DNA from 3 places in the Novosphingobium sp. NFX11 genome. Region 1 is predicted to be linked to each of the others. Evidence: riboswitches for the same ligand, from Rfam matches in the RefSeq annotation. Region 1 holds a riboswitch; each other region holds the start of a gene.

Region 1 (4,210 bases):
GGAGGCGGGCATGGCGGTGGAATTCTCGCGCATCCGCGTTTCGGGCGAGGCGGCGCAGGAGCAGAGCCTGTCCTACCTCAAGCCTTCGGCGGCACTGGTGTGGTCGCCGTCGGGGAGCACGCAGCTGCGGCTCGGGGTGCGCAGGACCGTCGACCAGCTCGATTTCGCCGACTTCGCGGCTTCGGTCAACCAGGCCGACGGGCGGCCGCTGGGCGGCAATTCGGGGCTGCGGCCCGCCCGTGTGACGCGCGCCCTGGCCCGCCTCGACCACCGCTGGGGCAAGGGCGGGGCGATCGCGGTGGAGGCCTACCACCAGTGGCACACCGGATTGCTCGGCTATCTTGTTCTCGATAGCGGAGACCAGGCACTTGGCACCATCGGCGATGCGCGGCAATGGGGTGTGAGCGTGCAGGGGACACTGCCTCTCGACACCGTGTTGCGCGGCGCGCGGCTGACTCTTGACGGCACCTGGCGTGGTTCGCGGCTGAGCGATCCGATAACCGGCAAGCACCGGGCGATGGACGACATTGCTGGGCAAAGCGTGACTGCCGAGTTCCGCCATGACGTGCCGGCCCTCAAGTCGTCATGGGGCGTCAACTGGACCGCGCCCGAAGAAGCCGACGTCTTCTACACCGGCGAAGTCCTGCGCGCGCGGAGCCATGCGCGCTGGGGTGGCTATATCGAGACCACGGTGCTGGCCGGGTTCAAGACGACGTTCACGGCCAAGGCGATCAACGGGCAGGATAGTTCCCGGTGGCGCCGCTTCTATTCACCGAGCCGTGCGGGTGCCTACACCGGAAGCGAGGAAAGGAACCAAAAGCAAGGGGTGATCGTGTCGATGGCTGTGGTTCGGGCTTTCTGAGTGTCTGTTCGAGAAACCGCTGAAGACGAGTTTCGAAGCACTGGCAATGTCTTGACGGGAATTTCTCAAGTGAAATCCGGAACGACGCATACGACCGCGAGCTTGCCAAGCGTCTCGTGACGGGTGCCCAAGGTCAGGGTGCGCCCCGCGCCCGCTGGTTCGCTGTGGGATCGCTTTTGCCTATGAGGACAAGATACTGCCTTTTTCCTGGAGGCGGCGTGTGCTGCGCATACTTGTGGGAGACTGGCCGAACCATCGTTGGCAGCGGCGGGAGAACACCGCTTGTTCGGCGAAGCCGAGCTTTTCGGAGATCCCCGGAAATCGAGGTCGGTCTGTTGCAGGTAGTAGAGCGTCAGATCGCGGCGCACCCCGTCCTTGACGTCCTGAAAGCTGGTGCCCTCCTCCTTCAGCCGGCGGCGCAAGGTACGATGGTGGATGTTCAGTGCACGCGCGACTTCAACGCTGGCACAGTCCCCCTGCGCCAGCCTGCGAATGATAAGGCCGCGCACTTCCGCGTCAAAAGGTAGACTTCGTTTGGGAAAGTGCTTCTCAATGTAGGCGGCCAGGTCGCTATGGACTTGGGTGTTCTGGCTGAGGATCGGACTGGCGAGATCCCTGTCCGAGAACGTGATCCCGTCGGACGGCTCCCCGAAAAGCACCTCGCAGCCGAAATAGCGACGATAGTCGGCGAGCGGAGAGAGCGGCTCGTGTCGGAAATGCACGCAGCGAGCGCGGGCATAGCCGCCGGTCATCTCCATCGCCTCGACATGACCGATCAAAAGGATCTGCTCGATGGCCTGGATACGCTCGGCACTGTTTTCGAACAGCAGTTCATGGCCGGCGAATATGGTGCCCTCGGCAGCATGCGGCCGCAGCCATACGCGCGCTGCGCGGCTGTGTGCGCTGATGTGCTCGCTTGCAAAGCGCAGGGCATCGCCGAACGTCCTCGAACTGCGCATCGTATTGCCCAGCGGCCCGAAGATCGCTCCGCCGCGTTGCCGCAGAGCCAGCCGCATTCCGAAATCGCGGCAGTCCAGCCGGTGCGCCGCAACGGTCAGGAGCCGGATCGCCTCGGGATATGTGAGCGCAACGGCGTCGTCGCGAAAATCCTGGGCGGAAATCCCGGCGAACCGCAACAGTTCGCCGGGATTTCCGCCAAGCGAGCTGACCAGTTCCGGAAAATGCCGGAGAAGCGGGATGTTGAGCCGTGCAAATTCCACATCGGCAGGCAATGGCATCAGCAGGTCCTTGGCATCGCAAGGGAAGGCGCGGTTATCGGAGCTTACGGCCGCGCCGTCCATCTCCTGAACAATGGCTGCATCGCCTGTCCGCATCGGTCAAGTCGGTGTACGAGATCTTGCGGCAAGAGTGCCAAAGATCGCACGAGCGTAGCGCGACCTTGCAAGGACAAGGAAGGGCGGAAGCACGCGTCGTACGGCGATGCTTGCCAGCGCCACTTCCTTCGCGTAGGGCGGCTCCCGTCTCTCGAGGTTCGGGAGGCCATGATCGCGTTGGTGCTCCCGTAAGGGGGCTTAAAGGGAACGCGGTGAGGGGGCTCGCGCCCCTGAATCCGAGGCTGTCCCTGCAACTGTGAGCGGTGAGCGCGATGCATATCGCGGCAGGCCAAAGTGCCCTGTCGCAGCCACTGGGCCGGACGCTAACTCCTGCGAGGCCTGGGAAGGCCGTGCATCGTGCGATGACCCGCAAGCCAGGAGACCTGCCAGCGTCCGGTCGCTCTTGCCCTTGGTCCAGGGGATGGCCGAGGCACGGTGAAATCCGTCTGAGCGACGCATGTGCGGCGGGGGCCGCATCGACCCAAGCGACGGCGCCGGGGGCGTCGTGTCGTCGCGTGGGCCGACCGTTCGCGCGGACGCCCTCGTCAGACGTCGATGACGCCGGACAGGGTTTGTTTCTCACATGACGATTTCCCAATATGCGCTGTGCGCCGCGACCGCTTTCGCAGCGCTTTCCTCATCCGTGTTTTCCTCGGCCGCGCGCGCAGACGAGGCCGATCCGGCAGACACCATCCTGGTAACGGGCCTGCGGGCCGAAACCAGCCTCGATACGAAGAGCAGCGGCAGCCGCCTCGGCCTCACGGTTTTTGAAACTCCGGCAAGTATCGAGGTGCTGGACGGTGATGCGATCCGGGCGCGTGGTGACCTTTCCATCCAGGAAGCGGTCAGCCGCGCTACCGGTCTGACTTTCCAGGGTTCTCCGGGCAACGGGAATACGGCGATGGCCGCGCGCGGTTTCTCGGGGCAGGGGTCGGTGCAGTTGCTGGTGGACGGCACGCGCCTGTTCGTGGCCTCGGGGACGCTGACCTTCCCGGTCGATCCCTGGACGGTGGAGCGCATCGACGTGCTGCGCGGCCCGAGTTCGGTCATATCAGGCGAGGGCGCGATCGGCGGCGCGGTCAATGTCATCATGAAGAAGCCGTCGACCGACCGCAGCATCATGCAGGCCCGCGTGGCCTACGGCTCGGACAACGCGATGCAGATCGCGGGTGATGCTGGCGGGCCCGTGGGAGGAGGTCTGTCCTATCGTGTCGCAGCCAGCTTCACACGCTCGGATGGCTGGCCCGACCGCAACAGCGACAACCGCAACCTCGCCATCTCCGGCGCGCTGCGCTGGGACGCCAGCCCGACGTTGAGCTTCACGCTGGCTTCCGACTACGGCGACGTCGAGATGTTGCCCTATTTCGGCAGTCCGCTGAACAACGGCAAGTTCGACAGGCGCTTCCGTTTCATCAACTTCAACATCACCGGCAGCGAGGATCATTTCCGGGACAACTGGACACGTCTGACGACCGAGTGGCAGGCATCGGATGCGATTTCGCTGCGCAACGTGGCTTATTACCTTAGTTCGGATCGCGACTGGCTCAACGCCGAAAGTTATCGCTATTCCGCAACGACCGGGCTGGTGACGCGCAGTGACTACCTGAACATCGTCCACCGTCAGGACCAGATCGGCGATCGCGGCGACCTCACCTTGCGTACTCCGCTGGGTGGGGGTGTGGAGAACAGCCTGCTCGTCGGCTTCGACGTCAACCGGGTCAAGTTCCGCCACATCAACAACTCGCCTTATGGCGGCAGTTCCGTGGTCGATCCGTTCGACTTCGAACCCGGCGGCTTCATCACGCCGGTGCCCACCACGCTCGGTTTCCGCACCCTGACCACGCAGTATTCGGTGTTCATGGAAGACCAACTCCAACTGCGTGACTGGGCCTCGCTGGTCGGAGGTTTCCGGCAGGACTGGTACGATCTGGAGCGCATCGACGCGCGTACGCCGGCGAACGGCTTCAAGCGGAAGTATCACAGTACTTCGGGCCGCTTTGGGCTGGTCCTGAAC
Region 2 (4,210 bases), on a different replicon from region 1:
ATAGTGCCATTCCTACTTCGTGACCGACAAAGCAGACGGGCTGCACCTGGGGAATGGAAATCGGCGATTGAGCGACCAACCAGGGTCGGAACGGATCTTCGCATTGAGTAGAATCGCAGCACGACCACGCCCTGCCCTGCCGAACGGCGGGGCAGGGCAGGGCGTTTGATCAGAATGTGAAGCGTGCGCCGATCTTGAACGTGCGCGGCTCGATCACGCGGCTGAGACGCCCCTCCACCGGGCCATGGGTGTCGAACGCCGGGATGTAGGATCTCGTAGTAGTACGCGATGTCCTTGTCGTGGCTGTCGAAGATATTCAGCACCTCACCGTAGATCTCGATCTTGCGGCCCTTCCATGCGGCGCGGGCGTTGACGATCGTGCTGCCCTTGTCGCGCACCGAATTGTCCTCGATCAGCGGGTAGGGCCCCAGATGTCGGACGCGCACGCTCGCCTCCCATGAGTCGAGCACGATCGCCGCGCCGGCAGAGACCGCGTTCTCGACCGCGTTGGGAATGCGATCGCCATTGTCGTAGCGCGAGTGACTGGCGACATAGCTGCCGTCGAGTGCCAGCCACGGCAGCGGCCGCCAGAACCCGACTACCTCGTAGCCATGACGCTTGCTGGCGCCAGTCGGCTCCACCGCGTTGGAATCGCCGACGAAGCGCAGTTCGCTGCCCACGTCGAGCCACCAGTACGTGGCCGTCAGCGAGACGGTGCCCAGTTGCAGGCGCCCGCCCAATTCCTTGCCGGTGCCGCGCACGAGCACGGGCACGGGGATTCCACGTTTATCGCGCCGCGCACGTCGTTGGAGTGGAAACCGCGTCCCCAGTTGGCGTAGACCTCGAACTGAGGGACGATCTCGTAGGCTGCAGATACCTTGGGTGATATGATGGAATCATGCCCACTGCCGGTTCCCAGATCGGCCGCCACGGCATCTCGCGCGCGAACCGTGTAGCGGTAGTAATCTGCCCGCATGCCGCCGGTCAGCCTGAGGCCACGCGCCGGCTTCCAGGTCGCTTCACCGTAGAGCGCGCCGGACAGTTCCTCGACGTGGTATCGTCCCAGTGAGGACAGGAAGGCGCGGGTGTCTGCGCGATTTACCCCGACATTGCCGATGTGATCGTAGCGGTTTTCGGTTCCCACGCTCAATTGCAGCGTCGAGTCCACATCCCACTGCTTGCGCGCGGTGAGGCCCACGATCCAGCGCTTGTCGAACTGGTCGATCTGCGCACTGGTGCCATCGGGATCGGCGTACGTCGGGTTCGAATACATGTTCCAGTTGTAGTACTGGGCATAGACATTCGCGTTCCAGCTCGGCTGCCGCATCGCGATGTTGCCAACCCAGCGTGTGGTGCGGCCGCGCGCCGAAGGATCGGGCGAGCAGAACTCGTCAGGACACAGCGCGCTGCCGATGATCCGCTCCGGGATCTGCTCGGTCGGCCGCCAGGTGGCGTGGTAGGCATGGAGCGAAGCTTCGAGGGTGCCTCCGCCGGTGGGCGCGGTGTACTTCGCGAAGCCGGAGTAATGCCGAAGGTGTTCTGCCTCCTGCCAGGGCCCGTCATAGCGCTTCGCCTGCCCCACCAGCGTCAGGCTGCCACCCGCCACATCCTTGACGGTTCCACCGGCGGCCAGGCGCCCCGACATGTAGGATCCCCCTTCGACCGAGATCCACGGGCGGTCGAACCCATCGATAGTGGTCATGGAGGCCGCGCCCGCCAGTGCGAAGTCGCCGCCATCGGCGCGGTACGGTCCCTTGCGAAAATCCTCTCGGGCGACGACCTCGGGGATCAGACCGTTGAGATCGAGATAACCCTGACCGTGACCATGGCTACGCAGGTTCATCTGCACGCCGTCGATGTAGGTCGTGAAGTCGGTGCCGTGATCAAGGTTGAAGCCGCGCAGGAAGTACTGGTTAGCCTTGCCGCTGCCCGAATGCTGCGCCGCCACCATGCCGGGCACCGCCTCGAGCAGTTCGGCGACCCGCAGCAGCGGACGGACCAGCAGGTCGGATCCGCCGACGCTACCTTCGCTGGCGGCATGAGCGGTGCCGATCTTGGCCTCGCCGCGTCCGAACACCACGATCTCACTGGAGCCGCCGGGTGCGATGTCGGCGGGGACCTCTTTGGCTTGCGCTGGCACCGTCGCCAGTACCATTGCGCTGCCAGTCGCGATCCCTGTCGCGATGCGCACCAGCGCAACGGTTGTCATCAAATTCATCGTCATTCCCCCCGGGCGCCTGCGACTGGGTGGGAGACGTGCCGCCATAAAGACGGTCGGCACGCGCCTGCGGCCGGACGCCGCGGGCGACCGTCTGCGCGAACCGATGCGGCCTCCACCGCTGGTTCGTCGCTCGAACGGAATGATTCCGGGCCCTGGCCACCCCCTGGACCACGGCATGAGCGACCAGACGCAGGCAGGTCTCCTGGCTCACGGGTCAACGCAGCGATGCACGGCCTTCCCAGGCCTCGCATGTTGCAGCGTCCGGCCCAGTGACTGGCGGCAGGACCCTTCGCCCCGCCGCGCATATGCATCGCGCTCACCGCTTACAGTTGCAGGGACAGCCTCGGATTCGAGGGGCAAAAACCCCTCTCACCGCGTTCCCTTTTAAGCCTCTTTCGAAGCACCGGCGCGATCTCGTCCGCGCCGATGAGGGCGCAGGCACAGCGCGCTATCCCAACCCTTCCCAAGACACAAGAGTGTCTGATTGGTCGCAGAATGTTTTTGGAAATATCGCGCGGCGCCGCAGCGGAAAGATTGCGGATATAAAGAAAGCAGACAAGCCGGAGTAGACGTAGGCAATCCGAGTCTGAGTGTCAGCTAAGGATCGACGGCAGTAGCGATTGACAGGCACCTTATGAGCACTGCCCAGCCGGGTATTGGTAATTATAAGTAACTGTCAATATGGGGGCTGTACCATTCGTCGATCGTAAGGCTGCGCCAAAACTCTGTCGATATCCCGATTTTTTAAAGGATTTCATGCCTATCGACACGATCAGTTCTAACACCTCGCCTTTGCTATCCTCGGGCAGTTTAAGAATCCTCGTCGCGATGGCTAAGGTGTCCGTCGCGGCGAGGAAAGCTTGCTTCCGAACTGATGGTTTCCAGATCCCGGCCGTCAACGTGTATTTTTACGCAGCGAGACTTCGTCGAGCGCTTCGCCGGTGGCAGTGTAGGCGCGGTAGGTCAGGTGATCCGGAGTCACATCGATAACTTGATAGGCCTGCGTGCGTGACGCCGACTTGCGCGCCCAGGTCAAGCTGCCGACATCGTACATTTTGGGACCGGCCACCGACACCGCATACGTTGAGCCGGCATCGTCGGTGGTCGGGCCATCTGGGCCGATTGCGCCGCGTGCATAGCCATGGTCGTGGCCCTGCAGCACCAGATCGACCTTGTACTTGTCGATCAGCGGTTTCAGTGCCGCGCGCACTTTCGGGTTGTCGCGGCCCGGTTCGCTGGAGAACAGCGGGAAGTGCAGGAACATCACCGTCCAATGGCTGGGGTTGTGCGCCAGAAGGCCATCGAGCCACTTGATGATGGATTTCCTCGCCTTCTCATCGCGGTCGACCTGCATGGAATCGATCGAGATCAGGCGCAGGCCCTGATAGTCGGTGTACCAGCTGGTTTCGCGGCTGGCGGGAACGTCGGCCGGGCCGTCTTCGGGCAGGGTGAACTGGCGGCGCCACTGGCCGTTGATCGAGGAGCCGGCGCGGGCGGTCTCGTCCTTGACGTATTCGTGATTGCCCGGCGTCGGCATCTGCGGGGTCTGGGCATAGAGGAAGCCGCCGGCCGTGAACCATTCGCCCCATTCGGCGTCGCTGTCGTGGCGGTTGATGAGATCGCCCGCATGGATCGTGAACGCCGCGTCGCCCGCCTGCCGGAAGGCCATGCGCAGCGTGCGCGAGGCTTCGGACAGGATCTGGTTCTGCATGTCGCCCATGTAGATGAAGCGGAACGGCTTCGCCTCGCGCGAGGCGGTGCGGAACTGCAGCCATTCGGACCAGTGCGTGCCGTCGCCCACGCGGTAGGCGTAGACGGTATCGGCCTGCAGGCCCTTCAGCACCGCCGAGTGATAGGCGGCACGGAAGGCGGGGTCCTCGCGCACGGGCAGGACGGCGTCGTCGGTCGTCGCGGCGAGGGTCATCGGGGATTTCACGAAGTCCGGGCTGCTGGTCGCCACCGCATATTGCACCTGCCCGGCAGAGCCCG
Region 3 (4,210 bases), on a different replicon from region 1:
AAGTACTTCGAACAATGTCGGCGGCGATCGCGCTCATGCGAGGCGTCTGCGTGACTTCCTCCACGATTGCGCGGGCAGTGCCGCGTGCGAGGAGATCGACCGTATTCGCGAAGCGCTGGCCTTGTTGGACGGCGTCGGCATCGACGGTGCCATACCGCTCGACCGTGTGCGTATCGATGCGATGCTCGAATGCGGCGCGGCGATGAGCGCCGTGCTTGAGATCATCGGCCCGGACATGCCCTTCATGCTGTCGCGCGGCAGTCACGACACCTGCCTTGCGACCGTGGTGCCGCCGGGCGGCTCCGAGGAGGCCATTGCTGAGGGCTCGACGCTTGCGCTGGCGATGCTGGCCGGGCACGTCGCTGCGGTGCTGGCGAAGGGCGAGCGCGCGCCGCATGCCGCTGATGTCCAGTTGGCCTCGACTTCCATCCGCCTTCACTGACAGCCTGAACCGGCAGCCGGGCTGACAGGTTTCCCCGAACTGTCCCGTCAGAAGCCCGGCCGGGAGGGGATGACGACGGGTGCGCCGTCCACTTTGGTGGTGACATAGGCATTGACGACCGAAGGGCCACACCGCGATGCTCGCACGGGCCAACCAGAGCCAGTAGAGCGTCCTCTCGCTGCTGCACTAATAACGCAATGTTATGTAGAGCCTTCCTGTCCCGGAAGATCTCGAAAAGGCCGTGGTTCCTCATGGTCCGGGCTTTCTTGCGTTGAAAAAGATCCACTCTCGGTCCCTCCCGCTTGCGGGAGGGACCGAGGGTTGGTCGTTTGCGACCTAGTCGCAGCGGGGTGGGTTGGCCGTTGCCCGCATCTCTACCGAGTCCAGCCCGCCCCAGCGGAACACGGCCCAGCTCAGTAACCAGCACACCACGAACAGGCCGATGATCAGGAATCCCAGCGTGTTGAACTGCTCCGAAAGCGAGGCCGCCCCGGACCATACGCCGCCCTCCAGCCCGAATTTCTCCGACAGCAGCGCGGCGGTCTGGATCGAGCCGATCACCAGCGCCACCATGGCGGAGATGGCCGTGATGACGATGTTGTAGTAGAGCTTGCGGATCGGCTTGACGAAGGCCCACTCGTAGGCCCCCAGCATGATGACGCCGTCGGCGGTATCGACCAGCGCCATGCCAACTGCGAACAGCGCCGGGAATACAAGTACCGAGCCCAACGAAATCCCGTCTGCCGCATGGGCGCCGGACAGACCGAGGATGGCGACTTCGGTGGCGGTGTCGAAACCGAGGCCGAACAGGAAACCGAGCGGCGCCATGTGCCAGGCATGGCGCACCAGCCGGAACACGGGGCGCAGGATCTGCGCGATCAGCCCGCGCCCGGCGAGCAGCATGTCAAGGTCTTCCTCGGCATAGGTCCCGCCGCGCCGTACTTCGACGAAGCGCTGCCAGACCCCGCGCAGGATCGCGAGGTTCATGATCGCGATCAGGAACAGGAAGGTCGCCGAAATGATCGTGGCGATCACCCCGCCCGAGCGGCCGAACGCCTCGAAATCATCGAGAGTGCCTGCTGCCAGCGCGATGGTAGTCGCGGCGATCAGGACAATGGCGGAATGGCCGAGCGCGAACCACAGGCCCACGGTGATCGGGCGCTGGCCCTCCTGCATCAGCTTGCGAGTGACGTTGTCGATGGCGGCGATGTGGTCGGCGTCGACGGCGTGGCGCAGGCCGAGGCTCCAGGCGAGGAGGGCGGTGCCCAGCATCACCGGGCTGGCGTGGAACAGGCTGAAGGCCCAGCCCCAAACGAGGAGGTTGGCGGCGACAAGTACGGAAAAGAGCACAGTTATCCGGCTCTTTAGAGGGGTTTTCGCAGGCGACATCGGCGTCATGATCCGTCTTCGCGTCGGCGACCTGACGGGGACTGCCGCGCCGTCGGCGCGGTCGGCACGGGAGGCCCCGGACGGACGCGGCAGCGCCCGGCGTCCCTCGCGCCGATGCGGCCCCCGCCGCACGTTGCGTCGCTCAGACGGACAGTTCCGTGCCGCGGCCATCCCCTGGACCAAGGCAAGAGCGACCGGACGCAGGCAGGTCTCCTGGCTCGCGGGTCATCGCTTGATGCATGGCCTTCCCGTGGCCTCGCATGTCGCAGCGTCCGGCCCAGTGGCTGCCGGTGTCCACCTTCGGGGCACCGGCCTATGCATCGCGCTCGCCACTTACAGTTGCAGGGACAGCCCCGGATTTGGATGAGAACATCCTCACCGCGTTCCCTTTTAAGCCCCTTGCGGGGCACCGGCGCGATCTTTGTCGAAAGGCTCGGGATGAGCGCTTCGACGCGGCTTTCCTAATCGCGCGGCCGTCCCGCCGCAAGAGGCGCGCGCTATTCGGCGATGTTCATGGCGTAAATGCGCCGGGCGAAGCGCCAGCGCGCGCCATGGCGGACGAGTTCGTCGTCGTAGCGGGCGGCGAATTTCATCACCTTGCCTTCGATCCGGGCGATTTCGCGCACGTGGCAGCGGCCCTTGGCAGTGTCGCCCGAAACCTGGATCGCGCCGGGCATGGCGAAAAAGACCATCGCCTCCATCGTGGCGAACAGATCGTCCCAGGTGCGGGAGAGGGCCTCGTGGCCCCGGACTTCGGCGTGGCTGGTGATCCACTCGGCATCGGGCGCCCAGCAATCGAGCCACTGCGCCTTGTCGATCCGCGATGCGGCGTCGGCGTACGTCTCCATCAGTTCGCGGATGGCGGCGCGGTCCTCGGCGGGGCCGGTGAATTGCATGAGGCTCTCCCTTTTGCGGGGAGGGTGTGGTGATGCGGGAGGCGAAGCAAGGGGAGGGGCATCGCGGTGGCAATGGATGCGTTTGGGCTCGGGGCTTCGACAAGCTCAGCCTGAGCGGGTTTGGAGGTTTGCGCTACTGCCGCTCACCCTGAGCTTGTCGAAGCCCCAGCAGTCAGTCGCACCTCCTCAATCCATCACCGACACCGAAATCCACCGGTTCCTCGGGTCATGCGGGTCGGTGGGGATTAGCGCTTCGTGGTCGGCCGCGCCCTCGATGCGGTGGAAGCGGTCTTCGGCGATGCCGTCGTGCATTCCCTGCCGCTGGCACTAGTGGTGGAGCCCAGCACTTCGCGCGCTCGCCGCGCTGCTGTGCCTGGTCCCCTCGATCTCCGAATGCCTGCGGCGCAGCCGATCGAAGTGATCGACGAGATCGGCTGCGCCGGCCGGCCCCATGATGCGATGGGCCTTTCCGCCCCCGTTGAAGAAAGCGCCTCCGAAGAAAGTTGGGTCGCATGAATATCGACCAGATGTCCTTTTCCGCCCGCAGCGCTAACGAGGGCAACGTGGCCGACCGGGTTCGCCGCCTCCTGCCGATGGTTAAGCGGTAAGCCTGGTACGTCCACGGCATCGGGCCGCCCGGAGAGGATCTAGCGCAGTTGGGCCTGGCGGCCCTCACCGAATGCGTGCAGATGCGCGACCTTCAGACTGAGGACGGCTTCGCCGCCTACGCCAAGATGCGGGTGAGGGGGCGATGTTGGACCTCGTGCGCCGCGCCGGGCACGCGCGGGACGTCCGAGCGACGCCGCATGCTGGCCGACAAAGAGACGCAGCTCCGGGGCTGGCTCGGCCGCGATCCGAGGCCCGACGAACTGGCACAGGCGATGGGCATTGGCGAGTGCGAATTGGTTTCGCTGCAGGACGCCGCCCGCCCGATGCGCTTCGAGCCGATTGACAAGGTCTATTCCGATCAGTCGATGACCTGCGCCACGGAAACGCCTGACAGCTTCGCGATGCTGGTCGATGTCGAGATGTGCGGCGCGGTCATCGCGGCGATCACCGACCTGCCGGATCGGCTCAAGCTGATCGTGCAGCTCTACTTCGTCGAGGAACTGAACCTCGCTGAGATCGCCGAGGTCTTGCAAGTTTCGATCCCGCGTGTGCACCAGCTGAAAGCGCAGGCGATCGACAAGCTGGGAGAGAGCCTGAAAGGCGTCGCCGAAGTCCTCTGACCGGCACAATCCGGGGATTCATGCGAGGGCGGCGAAATTAATCACACCCACAACCCCTTGGGGCTGCACTTTTTCCTTGCCCCCACATATTCCTGTGGGAAGATGATTCACGCACTCGATTTGCGCGCGATCTTGCCTATCTCTGGCCTTTCCGCCCAAGCGTGAAAGCGTTGTGGGTGAACGCAATTTCAGACGATCCACCGGAGCCGCCCATGTCCCTTCTCGAAGCCCGCAAGACCTACAAGCCCTTCGAA

The links. A riboswitch is a leader RNA that binds a small molecule or an ion and turns the genes downstream of it on or off. The one in region 1 is predicted to bind cobalamin.
Region 2: it holds a riboswitch for cobalamin, as region 1 does, so the genes downstream of both, KZO24_RS16895 (TonB-dependent receptor) here and KZO24_RS20615 (TonB-dependent receptor) in region 1, are expected to answer to the same signal.
Region 3: it holds a riboswitch for cobalamin, as region 1 does, so the genes downstream of both, KZO24_RS12400 (HoxN/HupN/NixA family nickel/cobalt transporter) here and KZO24_RS20615 (TonB-dependent receptor) in region 1, are expected to answer to the same signal.

What each region holds. Positions count from the first base shown of each region.
Region 1 is NZ_CP080385.1:623,083-627,292, reverse strand. Features, by position in the region: gene KZO24_RS20625 (TonB-dependent receptor domain-containing protein) at 1-862, shown strand, start outside; gene KZO24_RS20620 (AraC family transcriptional regulator) at 928-2,163, opposite strand; cobalamin riboswitch at 2,360-2,601, shown strand; gene KZO24_RS20615 (TonB-dependent receptor) at 2,780-4,210, shown strand, end outside.
Region 2 is NZ_CP080384.1:3,277,044-3,281,253, forward strand. Features, by position in the region: partial or broken gene KZO24_RS16895 (TonB-dependent receptor) at 170-2,224, opposite strand; cobalamin riboswitch at 2,397-2,644, opposite strand; gene KZO24_RS16900 (purple acid phosphatase family protein) at 3,117-4,210, opposite strand, start outside.
Region 3 is NZ_CP080384.1:2,416,332-2,420,541, reverse strand. Features, by position in the region: gene KZO24_RS12405 (hypothetical protein) at 1-442, shown strand, start outside; gene KZO24_RS12400 (HoxN/HupN/NixA family nickel/cobalt transporter) at 779-1,831, opposite strand; cobalamin riboswitch at 2,018-2,260, opposite strand; gene KZO24_RS12395 (nuclear transport factor 2 family protein) at 2,329-2,727, opposite strand; gene KZO24_RS12390 (hypothetical protein) at 2,983-3,243, shown strand; gene KZO24_RS12385 (sigma-70 family RNA polymerase sigma factor) at 3,384-3,956, shown strand; gene KZO24_RS12380 (ribonucleotide-diphosphate reductase subunit beta) at 4,169-4,210, shown strand, end outside.